DNA from 3 places in the Blautia sp. HA3515 genome. Region 3 is predicted to be linked to each of the others. Evidence: riboswitches for the same ligand, from Rfam matches in the RefSeq annotation. Region 3 holds a riboswitch; each other region holds the start of a gene.
What was found. A riboswitch is a leader RNA that binds a small molecule or an ion and turns the genes downstream of it on or off. The one in region 3 is predicted to bind cobalamin.

Region 1 (4,471 bases), on a different contig from region 3:
GCTGTAATCGTCTGAAACAGCTGACAAATAATAAAAAGATAACAGGAGATAATCTATACAATGAAAAAGCAAAAGAAATCCCCCAGCAGAAAACGAACTGTTTTTTCCCTTCTGCTCTCTGCCGGGGCTATCTGCTTCCCTGATCCTGGGAAGCCCTGCATTTGCAGAAGAGGCTGCTACAGATACTGCTGCCTCAAGTATCACCACCAACCAGATTTCAGGATGGCCCCAAGGACCTGAGATCACTTCTGAAGCCGCTGTGATCCTTGAAGACAGCACCGGTACTACCCTGTACGCCAAGAATATGGATGAGGTTCTTTATCCTGGGAGCACCGTCAAGATCATGACCTGTCTTCTTGCTTTAGAGAACAGCAATCTTACAGATGAAGTGACCATGACTGCTACCGGCGTTTCCGGTGTTACCGATGGAGGGGCCAATATTTCAGCACAGCTTGATGAAGTTTTTACCATGGAACAATGCCTGTATGCCATCATGGTTGCCTCTGCCAACGATATTGCCCTTCAGGTTGCAGAGCATATCGGCGGATCCGTTGAAAACTTTGTTGCCATGATGAATACTAGGGCTGCCCAGCTTGGCTGTACCAACACAGTATTCACCAACCCTACCTGGGCTTCCTGATGAGAATCAGCATACCACAGCCCATGATATGGCATTGATCATGAAGGCAGCTACAGAGAATCCTTCCTTTTCTCCTATTGCCAGTGCGAATACCTACACCATTCCGGCAAGCGAGAATGTATCCGGAGGAGCCAGATCACTTACCAGCAAGTTCACTATGACCAACAACAGTTCAGATGCTTACTACCAGGGCTGTCTTGGCGGCAAGGAAGGATTTACAGAGGCTTCCCAAAGTACACTTGTATGCAGTGCACAGCGCAATGATGTTACATTGATCTGCGTTGTTTTAAAAGGCGCCTCCGGCCAGACAGATGATGAAGCCATCACTCTTTGTGGATTACGGATTTTCCAATTTCCAGCTTCTTACCTTAGGTCAGGATGATTTTTCCCTGATGTCCGGAGGTCAGGTGATCGTACCTGCAGGTGCTTCAGAGGACAGCCTGACTGTTCAGGATACACCGGCAGGCGACCAGGTGAACCGCACTTACTTCTACAGCGGCGTGCAGGTTGGTACTGCTGTAATGGAGCCGGAACAGGAACAGGACACCTCTCTTTATACCAACGGACAGGCTAACATGGAAGCCGCAAAGGCCTATTCCCAGTCCACCTCCTACGTGCCTTATGCAGTGATTGGAGGCGTGGCATTTCTGATCCTTCTTCTGTTATTTATCAAAATGATCAAGATCATCAAGTCCTGATATCAGGATCCAGATGTGCAAGCTCCCTGCACCTGTTTGATCAGTTAAGAGCGCAAAAGCAATATATCCACCATAATAAAAGCCAGCCGAAACGCAATCGGCTGGCTTTCATTTATGGTGGATATATCTGCTTAATGATTATTCTGCATCCTCTGTATCTTCTGCTGCATTCTCGGTATCTTCTGCCTCATCTTCAGCAACTTCTACAGGAAGCTTGTTGTCATCATTCATCTCCTCCGGATTGCTTACGCTTACCGTATGATCATACCATTTGCCCTTAGTTCCGATAATGGCAAGATCAAAATCCTGATCAAGAGCCTCTACAGGAACATCAAAGCCATACACTTCATCTGATAAACCATCCTTATAGGTAACTGTATCTGTGGTAGGCTGGAGCAGCTCTGCGTCATCCTTCTGTGCATCCTCAGCAAGCCCTGGGAAAAGATTCACTATGTTCTTGGATACAAGAGAGATATGAAGGGTCATTTTGCCGTCTTCTACAGTAAGCTGGCCTTTGCCCTCGCATGCCTCGTTTGTGTGGAACATGCTGCTGTCTGTATTAAAGTCAACAATGTAAACTCCATCCTCCAGATCCTGTGTATCGGATGCTTCTTCTTTGGTGTCTGCTGCCTCTGCCCATACCGGCAGTGTCATAGGAACTGTCATAGCAGAAATACTTAATGCTGATACTAAAATGGCTAATGAACGCTTCATAACTTTCTTATCTCCTTTATGGTGATGTGGCCGAATTGGCCACATGTCCGTTTATTTTGCTAAGCTGTCGATAGCTGCTTTTGTATGCTCTACATACAGCTGCTCTACTGCATCGACTCTTCCAAGTCCTTCGATCTGGCAGTCTACGCTGTCAAATTCTCCGGATGCCTCAAACATGCTCTTCCAGGAATCATCGTCATCTCCTGCCATATCGTTGTTTGCATGATCACCTGCAACAACCATCAGCGGACGAAGAACAACTTTCTTGAATCCAGCGTCTTTTACTTTAGCGATTACAGCATCGCAGGCTGTGTCTTCCGGCTCACCCTCTACAGTACCGATGAATGCGTTTGTAAATCCAAGGTTCTCCATCTGTGTCTGCATCTGGTCATAAGTAACATTTGCTGTATGGGATGTTCCATGACCCATGAATACGAATGCTGTACCATCTTCTGCTGCAGCTTCCATGCTGTCATAGCCTGCAGTCTTTACAGCCTCATCTGTGATAGCTTTCGCTACAGCTTCTTTGTCCTCATTGATCACTGTAGCGTCTTCTCCAACCTCACCCAGCATTGGCTCTGCAATAGCTACAGACTCAAATTTGTCTTTATATTCCTCAATAGCAGCTGTCATCTCATCATACTCTGCACCATGCATCAGATGTGTAGGCTGTACAACCAGATTCTTAACCCCGTTTGCAACTGCACGGTCAAGTGCCTGCTGCATATTATCAATATGCTCATCATCTCTTGCCTGCACATGATTAATAATGATCTGAGCTGTAAATGCTCTTCTTACAGACCAATCCGGATATGCTTCCTGAAGTGCATCCTCAATACCTTTGATATCCTGTGCACGGCTATCATTGAAAGAAGTACCAAAGCTTACAACCAGAAGCTCATTCTCACCGATCTCATCCTGGTTTCTAGGATCATCCTTGGAAGCATCTCCTGTATCTCTTCCGAAATACTCAGGGCTTGCCTCTTCTCCCTCTACCAGTTCCTTCTGTGCATCTGTCAGTGCATCCCATGCTTCTTTTGCTTCTGTGCACTGTGCATCTGTATCGTCTGTTCTCTCCTGTACGTAGATCGCATCAATAAGAGCTGCCACTTTATCTGCTGCCTCCTGGTCTGCGTCCTCAGAAGAAGCATCGTCTGCTGCTTCTGTGTCATCTGCTGCTTCTGCGTCGTCTGCTGCTTCTGTGTCGTCTGTTGTCTCTGCTGCGTCCTCTGTCTCTGCAAATGCTGCTGTTGCTGCGCATGTCATGCTTGCTGCCATGGATACAGACAGGATCAGTGCCATAATTGTTTTGCGCTTCATTATTTTTTCCTCTTTTTTTCGTATTTCCGGACGAACTATGCATAAAAACAGCGGTCACATTTCTGCGACCGCAATGCTTCTCATCAACACATTCGTTCCTTTTGCCAGATGCTTCTCCCTCTTTGCAGAAGTACCCAGACGGTAAACTATATGATCATATAATGTTATGAGAATACTGGTTCTGTGTTCCGCAGATCCACAATTCCACGCAAAGGCAGTTCTCCTGACTTCGTTCTACACTGCTTCCCCTTCCCGGTTATCCAGTGGGCTCTGAAGCAGCTCCCTTACACAGTGACGGCATCGTTCCGGATTCACACCGGATTCCCTTTTATGCATCATGAAATGATGCTACCTGTACGCTACAACTTTATACATATTCAATTCGGATATCTAATAGTTATCATATAATTATGTCTTTTCTATGAACAAAGAATGTATATACCGTAAACATAAGATAGATGATCCAGAATGCCAGACTTAGCAGGATCCCTTCTTTCAGCAATGGTGCATGATAAGTAAGTGTAAGGGCATGATTTCCTTCTTTTACTTTACATGCAAGGAAGCCTAAGTCCCCTTTCTGCAGCTCCGTGTCTTCGCCATCGATCTTAAGGCTCCATCCATCCTCATAAGGAATCATAAAAAGTACATATCCATCTGAAGCCGCCTGGATACTGCCTGTTACCAGTGTATCCTTCCGGGGAGCATCCAGCACAACCTTTGATTCCTTCTTTGCCTGGGACTTTCCAAGACCTGCCGCACTTTCCCTGTCTTCCCCATCCTCCAGCACAATGGCATTACTTAAAAACTTTTTCCGGATCTTTTTATCAACTGCCCGCAGGCTGCTTTCTGATACCGTTTCATCATAAAACCTTGCCACATCGCTTTCCCGTACATTTTGATACAGATACATACTGCCAAACTGACGGATCAGCGTATATTTGCTGCTGTCCAGGCTGCTGTTCTTGGAAATCAGGTATCTTACCCCTGTAAAGGCTGCAAACCAGTTGTTCATGGCATTATCCCAAAAGGTATACCGGTTCCGGTCTGCATAATAAAAGCTGGGGAAACAGGTGTTTACAAAATCCTTTACATTGCTGTT
Region 2 (4,471 bases), on a different contig from region 3:
CAGTATTACAGCGGCTGCAGTGTTTCTGGCAGCCGTATTATATCTGGTCTGGTGTGTGCTTTTAAATGATTCCGTGATCTGGAAAAATGTTCAGGTCAATGGGATTTCCATCCAGGGAAAGACAAAAGCCCAGGCCAGAGAAGCGATCCTGACAGATTTTAAAAAGACTTATGAGGATAAGGCTATCCAGGTGAAACTGTCCGACGAAGTTTATCAGGCTTACATATTTCCTATGCTTGGCATGGATCCCTGGGAAGTGGTGGAACAGGCCTATCAGCTTGGCCATGGTGCCTGGTATAAAAGAGGTCTTGATCGGATACGCCTTATGACAGATGACAAGGCAGAAGAGATCACTCTTCTTCCCCAGGTGACCCATCCGGAGGCAGTGTCTTCTGTGATCTCTTATATGGAGATTGAAAAGGTAAATACAGTGGTACAGCCTGTGTGCCGGATAACAGATGACAGTCTGATCATAAAGAAGGGGAAAACTGGTGTTCAGGCAGATACAGATGCTTTAAAGGAGCAGCTCCTGCATGCAGCTGCCAGTCTGGATCTTGACACACAGATCCAGTGTGCAGCGATCAGCGTTACACCAGAGGAGCCGGATTTCAAGGCTTATTATAAGCAGATCTATCAGGAGCCGGAAGATGCATATATGGATGAAAAGAATGATTATGAGATCGTTCCTTCCAAGACAGGGATATCCTTTGATGTTGCAAAGGCGGCCAAAGAATACAGACAGGCTAAAGAGGGCAGTGTGTTTACAGTGGACTTTGAACAGATCCAGCCGGAGGTGACAACCGGTGATCTGACCAGTCGGGTATACCGGGATGTACTGGGAAGCTATAATACTTATGGAGGCGGTACTGACAACCGGATCACCAATCTGACTCTTGCTGCAAAAGCAATTGATGGAATTGAACTGATGCCTGGTGAGACCTTTTCTTACAATGAAACCTTAGGAGAGCGTACAGCCGAAAGAGGGTATAAGGCTGCCGGTGTTTTTGTAAACGGACAGCATGCGGAAGGACTCGGCGGAGGGATCTGTCAGGTTTCCACCACCTTGTTTGATGCATGCCTGTACGCAGATCTGGAAATTGTAAAACGTACCAATCATTCCGGCAGGGTGGATTATGTGCCGGCTGGGCTGGATGCCGCTGTATCCTGGGGAGATCCTGACTTTCAGTTTTGCAATAATACTGAGTATCCTATCCGGATCTCTGCCACTTATGCAGATGGTTCCGTTAATGTGAAGATCTATGGTACAAAAACAAATTCCAATACAGTAAAGGTAACTACCCAGCAGCTGGATGCACAAAGCTACAAAACTTATCGTCATGTATATGACCAGGATGGAAATCTGCTGGAAACGGAGGAAATCTGCAGCAGCCATTACATCAGCTGATCTTGCGTTATGACCACAGAGCTGTAAACAGGCCATCGTAAGAATATGTGATTTTGTTTGATTTTTCACAAATTTAAAGGAAATCGTATTGATTTCAAAAAATGCTTTTGCTATAATACAGGAAATGAATAAAGACCGTTTACAGTGTCAGCCAGGAGGCAACAATTCCGGCTGTTAAAGGGAATCAGGTGGAAGTCCTGAACGATCCGGTCACTGTGAGCAGGGAGGATACTGCAGGGCCATTGAGAAGAAGCCTGGATCCGATAGGACTCATGGAAGCCGTCTCTTCTTGAGAAGGAGCAGATATCTGTTGATCTGTGAGCCAGGAAACCTGCTGTGAATGCTGAAGATGGAAGCTTCCGACGAAAGCGATTCATTGCTATTTCTTGTATTGTTTTATTGCACATATGTTTTTGGACTATGTATATAATGATATGAGTAATTGTGATGCCTGTTTCCAAGCCGGAAGCAGGCTTCTTTTTTTGTACAGCAGTACATGTCTTCATTCAAATTGATTGGAAATAACAGGAGGATAAAAGATCATGAAAAAACGAAAAATCATTCTTGCAATGCTTCTTTGCGCTGCAATGACAACCAGAGATGTGCTTCCTGTACTTGGGGAAGATCTTGCAGCAGAAGTGGATGTACAGGATGTAACAGAGGATGAGGCTTTTGATGAGTCTGATGAGGCAGATTTTTCTGAGTTTACAGACCAGGAGGAAGTGACATCTGATGTATTAGATGGTGCATTTACCGCTTATCCGGAGGAAGCCGCACCGATAGCTGAGGATGCAGAGAATCCGGGAACCGTTGCAGCACAGGGATATTATACCTTTGATTTTTCTGATGCAGCTGCACCTGGGAGTGACCACAAACTCTCCCATGTTTAAAGTAGTAGGCGCTACATTATATTCTGATAAAGACGGTAAAATGGTAGGTACCATTACTTTATCAGGAAAGACCTATGACAAGCTGTTCCTTGGAACAAAGACAGAAGCAGAGGCAGCTGGAGATGACGGTATGATCACTTATCATGATAATAATGGGCTTTATGAGTATGGTCCTTTTGCAGTATCAGCTCTTGATAAGGTGATTACTATAAGTTCTCATTCAACCAGCAGTAATAAGTGGTTTGAGCGTCAGATCACCTTCAACTCATCCAAGCTTCTTGCTGCTGCTACAGATCCTGTAGATAACAGCACAGCACTTCCGGATGGTACTTATACACCGGAGAGCTTTACAGCTACAGGCGGTACAGGTAAAGTGACCATTACCTGCCCACAGGTGATTGTTGAAAATGGCAAAGCTTTTGCAGATGTTACATTTAGCAGCAAGAAATATGCTTATGTAAAAGCAAACAATCAGTTGTTTAACGGTACAGTGAATACTTTCGGCGTTACATACAGGATCCCGGTTGACCTGAATGAAGATGTGAAGATCCTTGCGTTGACTACAGGTATGAGCGTGGCACATGAGATCGCCTATACTCTTCATGTAACATTGAATGAGGCACCGGCACCTACTGCTACACCCACACCTACTGAGACACCGGCTCCCACACCTGCAGCAGTTGCAGCAACCTCATTAAAGGTTTCTGTTTCCAAGCTTACCTTAAAGGCAGGAGCCTCTAGGACAGTCAGTGCCATTGCAGCACCTGCAAATACCACAGGCACAAAGTGGTATACACTTCCCAGAATCCTTCCGTTGCTACAGTAAACGATGCTGGTAAGATCACTGCTAAAGCAGCAGGTAAGACCAAGATCACTGTAAAAGCAGGATCTAAGGAAAAAACCATTGCTGTAACAGTAACCAAAAAAGCCGTAAAAGTAAAATCCCTTAAGATGAAAAAGGCAGCCCTTACCATGAATAAGGGAACTCAGACTTATGCATCTTACACAGTGAATCCAACAGGCGCAACCACAACCTTGAAATGGGAAATCTTCCAATAAGAATGTGGCATCCGTAGACCAGACCGGTATGATCGTTGCAAAGAAAGCCGGCAAAGCTACGATTACAGTAACAGCAGACGGCAAGAAGGCAGCCGTGAAGGTTTCTGTTGTTGATCCATGCACCAGTGTAAAGGTACAGAGTACTCTTACCTTAAAGGCTGGCAAGTCTGCCAAATTAAAAGTAACAACCACTCCCAAAACAACCGGACAGAAAGCTGCATTTAAGTCCAGCAACAAGAAAGTGGCTACCGTAGATTCCAAGGGAAAAGTAAAAGCCCTGAAAAAAGGAACTGCTAAGATCACAGTTACTGTAGGCAAACAGAAAGCAACTTGTACAGTAAAAGTAAAATAAATGTAACTGTTCCGTATTTTTACAGTTACAAAAAAATAGTAGATACAGATAAAGAAGAACAGTTGTCCTGTGAAGCATTGTGTGGCACAATATTTTGCAGGGCAGATTCCTGTTTAACAGAGGAGATTCATATGAAACGCAATTCAACAAGATTCCTTGCACTTTTTTTAACCGCTGCCATGTCCGTCACTCCAGCTGTGGCAGCTTTTGGCGAGAATCAGGAGAGCAGTGATCAGATCCCTGCCATTTCCCTGGCTCCCCAGCCATCAGAAATACCGGAGATATCTGTTTCCCCTACAGCTGTGCCAGAAAAAGAAGCACTTAATAATGCAGAAACCGATAAAAAGGAAGCTGCTAATGAGTCTAAAGACTCTGAAGGAGAAGATCCGCAAAAGAAAGATTCCCAGGAAAAGGACTCAGAAAAGAAGGATACTGAAAAGAAAGATACAGAGTCTAAAGACTCGGAAAAGAAAGATCCTGAAAAAGGAAGATACAGAGAAAAAGAATCCGGAAGAAAAAGACCCGGAGGAAAAGATCCGGAAGAGGAAGATATTTTCAAGGATAAGGAGTTCAGCCCAAGTATTGCTGATTATACAGCGGCAGAAGACAAGATCACCCCCTGGGTGGTGAAAGGTAATGACAGTGTGTTTGACAGGCTGTATGTAGGAAAAAGAAGATGCAGATAAATCAAAGGTAATAACAGGAACTGCTGATACAGATGGAACGTTTCGCTTTACCTTTGATGTTCCTGCAGAAATGAAAAAT
Region 3 (4,471 bases):
GATCAGGATCGTACGGGCAAACAGATAAATAAATGGCACAGGAAGCATGTTCCCGATAATTGCAATGATGTAGGATGGCACAAGAGGAAGACCAAATCCAACAGCATAAGGAATGGCACCTCGAAGCTCGATCAGGGGAAGCATGGAAATCAGAAACACTATAAGATAATTTTTCATGGAAATCTCCTTTTCATAATATTTTCTGCCAAAGATCTGTGTGGCAGCAGTCTTTTCCTTTATGATTATCTGACCGCTATTATACGCCAGGGACAGTGAATTTTCAAGTGAAAAGGGGCAGGATCAGCCTTATGTATCTGCGAATACAAGGCGAAGTGCCATTGCCATTTCCTCAGGAGATTCTTTGGCACCACCCCAAAGACCAGTGGATGTAGGAATTGTAAAGTGCCCCGCTGAAGGCGTGAAGCCTGTAAATATGGTCCAGGCTGTCATCCTCTTTCTTCCAACGGTACATCACATATTGATCAATGGCATTCAGGAAAAAATGACCATATCCGCATTTGAAAAGACTGTCCAGAAATTCCTGGTGCTTTTTTACATAGGTAAAATAATGGGTCAGATTGGAGATATCATAGTAATTACCCTTAATGGGAAGGTTTTGGATATCTTTATCATAGAAGCTCAGGGCGTCCTCCAGGTAGGCTTCAAAAATATCTTCTTTGGAAGAGTAATTCCGGTAATAGGTCATTCTGGAAACACCGGCTTTCTTGGTAAGTTCGGAAACTGTGATGGAAGAAAAACTTTTTTCTTTCAGAAGCTGACTAAGGGCAGTTGCAATACATTTCCGCGCCAATAAGTTGGATGGGTTCTTTTTATGGATACTCATGAACAAATCTCCTTACATTGTCACAGTTTGAAAAAAAGAATTGAATCTTTATTTGGAAAGTGTTACAATTCGTCACATATGATTTTGAAACTATTCAGCAGGTAATATTCTGCGAAATGCTTTGGAATGCATTTTCCTGGTAACTGCGAAGAAGGTACTATACAGTTATGATTATTTTTGATTATATCGAAAGCAGGAAAATTTGCAAGACGTTATATGAGAAGTTAAACCTATGATAACTTACTCCTTAGAGAATAGGAGTTTTCCTGGTGTAGAAAGCAGAAGAGTTTTGGAAGGGAGCTTAAGGTATGAAAACTGCCGTAATGACAGACAGTAACAGCGGTATCACTAAAGAAGAAGCAGACAGGCTGGGGATATTTTTACTTCCTATGCCGGTGATTATTGACGAACAAACATATTATGAAGGAATCAATCTGGATCAAAGTTTTTTTTATGAAAGTCTTACAGAAGGTCATGATGTTTCTACATCCCAGCCTTCCCCTGGCGATGTGATGGATATGTGGAAGCAGATTCTGTCTAAGGGCTATGATGAGATCATCCATATTCCTATGTCCAGTGGTTTGAGCAGTTCCTGTGCTACTGCTATCGCACTTGCAGAGGATTTCCAGGGAAAGGTACAGGTAGCAGATAACCATCGTATTTCTGTTACTTTGCGTATTTCTGTCATGGAAGCACTGCATATGGCAAATGAGGGCAGATCAGCCAGAGAGATCCGTGAGGATCTGGAAAAAAGAGCCTATGATTCCAGCATTTTTCTTGCAGTTGATGATCTGAAATATCTGAAAAAGGGAGGCAGGATCACGCCTGCAGCCGCTGCTCTTGGTACTGTGTTTCATATCAAGCCGGTACTTACGATCCAGGGCGAGAAGCTGGATGCCTTTGCCAAAACACGAGGCATGAAGAAGGCAAAAACCATTATGCTGAAAGCACTGAAAGAGGATCTGGAAAAACGTTTTCCAGGGATAGATCCTAAATATGTAAGAGTTGGGGCAGCAGGGGCAGGTCTGAGTCCGGAAGAGTCCGGGGAATGGCAGGCCATGCTCCAGGAGATGTTCCCTGAGGTACAGGTTTATTACGATCATTTGTCCTTCAGTGTAGGCAGCCACACCGGCCCGGGAGTATACGGTATGGGATTCAGCATTGTACAGGATCCATCCATTAGTTAAAAAGTGCAAATATCGGGGCGTGTCCCAAGGTCAATTTCCCAGACCTTGCTGCAAGTACAGGTGGGATCAGACCCTTTTGACACTGTAATCATCGTAAATTTATGTATAAAATTTGGTTTTATGACTTGATTTTTGGTTAGAAATTGCTATCATATGAGATGAATATATATGTTTTCAGTGCCTACGCAGATTAGCTGTGAAGGGTAAAAGAGAATCAGGTGGAAATCCTGAGCGATCCGGTCACTGTAAGCAGGGAGCAATGCCAGTAAATCCATTGGACGACAGTCTGAGAAGGGGGCAAAGCGATGAACTGCAAGCCAGGAAACCTGCTGGAAATATCCGATGAAAAGCTTCCGATGAAAGCACTTTCACTCAAATAATCAGATCAAAAGGTGGCAGGGGATTTTTATGCGCCCTGGCACAAGTATTTTTGTGTTGCAATAAATCCTTATTGCAGCTTAAATACCACAGAGAAAGATTAAGGATTGAAGGAAGTCTGTTTTCAAATGAAAGCAGGCTTTTTTTGTGTGTAAGAGGAGATTACTTTGTAATGTTCCTATTTCACTAAAATTCCACGCAAAGCACAGAAACGTGTATATCCGATGTAAGCGGACTCCTGCCTTTACAGGTGGCGAGTACCTAATTTTATCAAAGGAGGAAGTAGCAATGAGGAAAAAGTCAAATGCTTTTTTAGCACTTTTGCTAACAGGGGCAATGACCGTAACATCTGTATCTCCTGCCTTTGCAGCAGAGGAATTTTCAGCAGTTGCAGAGGTACAGGATGCTGCTCAGGATGTGGCCGAGGAGGAACCTGCCACTGAAGCATCCGATGTGCAGGATGCGGAGGATTTTGGAGCAGTCGCGGATGTAGAAGATGTGGATGATGTATTTACCAGTGGCGAAGAAGCATCTGACCCTGATACAGGGGATGAGGTTTTGGAACTGGCCGATGGAGATGCAGAGGAATACGTACAGGATGACCTTCTGCTGGCTGACAGTTCTGAAGAAAAATATCAGGACGGAACTTATTCTCCGGAATCCTTTCTTTCCAAGGAGGTTCAGGAAAAGTTACGATTACCTGCCCGAAGGTGACCATTACAAGAGGAAAAGTAACTGCAACAGTGGTTTTTTCCAGCAGCAGCTATAATAAGCTGGTTGTAGATGGAGAAGAGTATTATCCGGTTTCAGGTACAGAATATACAGGATCTGTTTTTCAGGTTCCTGCAGTTCTCAACCAGGATATGGAGATCACAGGCAACAACAATTGCAATGACAGCTGCTCATGATATTACTTATACCATTCATATTAAGCTGAATGTGCCTATGGTAACGCCAGCTCCGGACAGACTGGAGGATGGTACCTACCAGGCAGCTGTAAAGGCAGATAGCGGATTTCCGGCAGAAGCCTGCACCCTGCTTGTAAAGGATGGAGAGATCGATGCAGTTGTCACACTGAAAAATGGGGATTATGACAGACTGTATGTGGGGGATGCACTGGATGCAGTCAATGAAAAGGATGATAAGCTGATCGCTTACAGACCGTCGGAGGATGGTGCAAAGCATATTTTCTGGCCGTTGGCTGTAGATAAGCTGGATACCTTGTTCCAGGTGGCAGCCCGAAAAACAGATAAAACCTGGACAGACCATTATGTGAAGATCCTTTCTTCTTCAGTAACCAAGGTAAGCGATGAAGTTCAGGCACCGGACCAGGCTGCTGAGGCTGCAAAATTCCTTTACAGGAATTATGTGGATGACGTGATCTCCGCCACAGATGGTGTTACAAAAGATGGAAGCACTTATAATGTTGCATATTATAACAGCAGGAAGAGAGCTGTTTCTGACATTAGCCTGAAAAGACCAAATGTAAAAGAGTATAAAAGCGGATGGTTCTTCTCAGACTGGAGCATTTTTAAGTCTACCGTTAAACAGCAGCCGGCAAAATCCCAGACGTATTCTCTGGATACCTCAAAGAGAACCCAGGAGCAGCAGGTAACAGCTACGCTGAAGCTGTATGATCCTTCAGTGGAGGATGCAGCTATTAATGATGGTAGTGCACAGGCCCTTGCTGAGTACACCTACAAGCTTGTGCTTGCAGCAAAGCCGGATACCTGTCAGGTGATTTTCCGTGCAGTAAACAGTAAGACTGACGAAGTGATTCCGGAAGCTCAGATCACAGTCACAGACAATACCACAAAGGAAGAAGTGACAGGTACAGAAGGCATCTATCAGCTGAAATCCGGACAGAAATATACTGTTCAGGCACAAAGCGAAGGCTATATTGCAGCAGGCACAAAGGGGAATGCTGTTGCAAAGCAGACTTCTTTTACCGCTGCCTTTGATGAAACAGTTGATCTTTCCCTGACTGCAGAGGCAGACAGCAAGCATAAGGTTACCTTTAAGATCATAGATGCAGAAGGCAAGGAAGTTCCGGATGCAGTGC

Region 1: it holds a riboswitch for cobalamin, as region 3 does, so the genes downstream of both, R1Y93_RS11920 (sirohydrochlorin cobaltochelatase) here and R1Y93_RS07125 (hypothetical protein) in region 3, are expected to answer to the same signal.
Region 2: it holds a riboswitch for cobalamin, as region 3 does, so the genes downstream of both, R1Y93_RS00835 (hypothetical protein) here and R1Y93_RS07125 (hypothetical protein) in region 3, are expected to answer to the same signal.

The regions. Positions count from the first base shown of each region.
Region 1 is NZ_JAYFUY010000148.1:3,460-7,930, forward strand. It holds gene R1Y93_RS11900 (D-alanyl-D-alanine carboxypeptidase family protein) at 260-640, shown strand; gene R1Y93_RS11905 (hypothetical protein) at 594-1,022, shown strand; gene R1Y93_RS11910 (hypothetical protein) at 1,033-1,338, shown strand; gene R1Y93_RS11915 (hypothetical protein) at 1,477-2,052, opposite strand; gene R1Y93_RS11920 (sirohydrochlorin cobaltochelatase) at 2,104-3,372, opposite strand; cobalamin riboswitch at 3,569-3,743, opposite strand; gene R1Y93_RS11925 (YfhO family protein) at 3,773-4,471, opposite strand, start outside.
Region 2 is NZ_JAYFUY010000021.1:19,493-23,963, forward strand. It holds gene R1Y93_RS00830 (VanW family protein) at 1-1,405, shown strand, start outside; cobalamin riboswitch at 1,531-1,758, shown strand; gene R1Y93_RS00835 (hypothetical protein) at 1,948-2,295, shown strand; gene R1Y93_RS00840 (hypothetical protein) at 2,240-3,121, shown strand; gene R1Y93_RS00845 (Ig-like domain-containing protein) at 3,082-3,354, shown strand; gene R1Y93_RS00850 (Ig-like domain-containing protein) at 3,359-3,706, shown strand; gene R1Y93_RS00855 (hypothetical protein) at 3,838-4,392, shown strand; gene R1Y93_RS00860 (hypothetical protein) at 4,463-4,471, shown strand, end outside.
Region 3 is NZ_JAYFUY010000079.1:12,164-16,634, reverse strand. It holds partial or broken gene R1Y93_RS07140 (COG2426 family protein) at 1-177, opposite strand, end outside; gene R1Y93_RS07135 (TetR/AcrR family transcriptional regulator) at 350-844, opposite strand; gene R1Y93_RS07130 (DegV family protein) at 1,153-2,031, shown strand; cobalamin riboswitch at 2,190-2,379, shown strand; gene R1Y93_RS07125 (hypothetical protein) at 2,698-3,123, shown strand; gene R1Y93_RS07120 (Ig-like domain-containing protein) at 3,193-4,471, shown strand, end outside.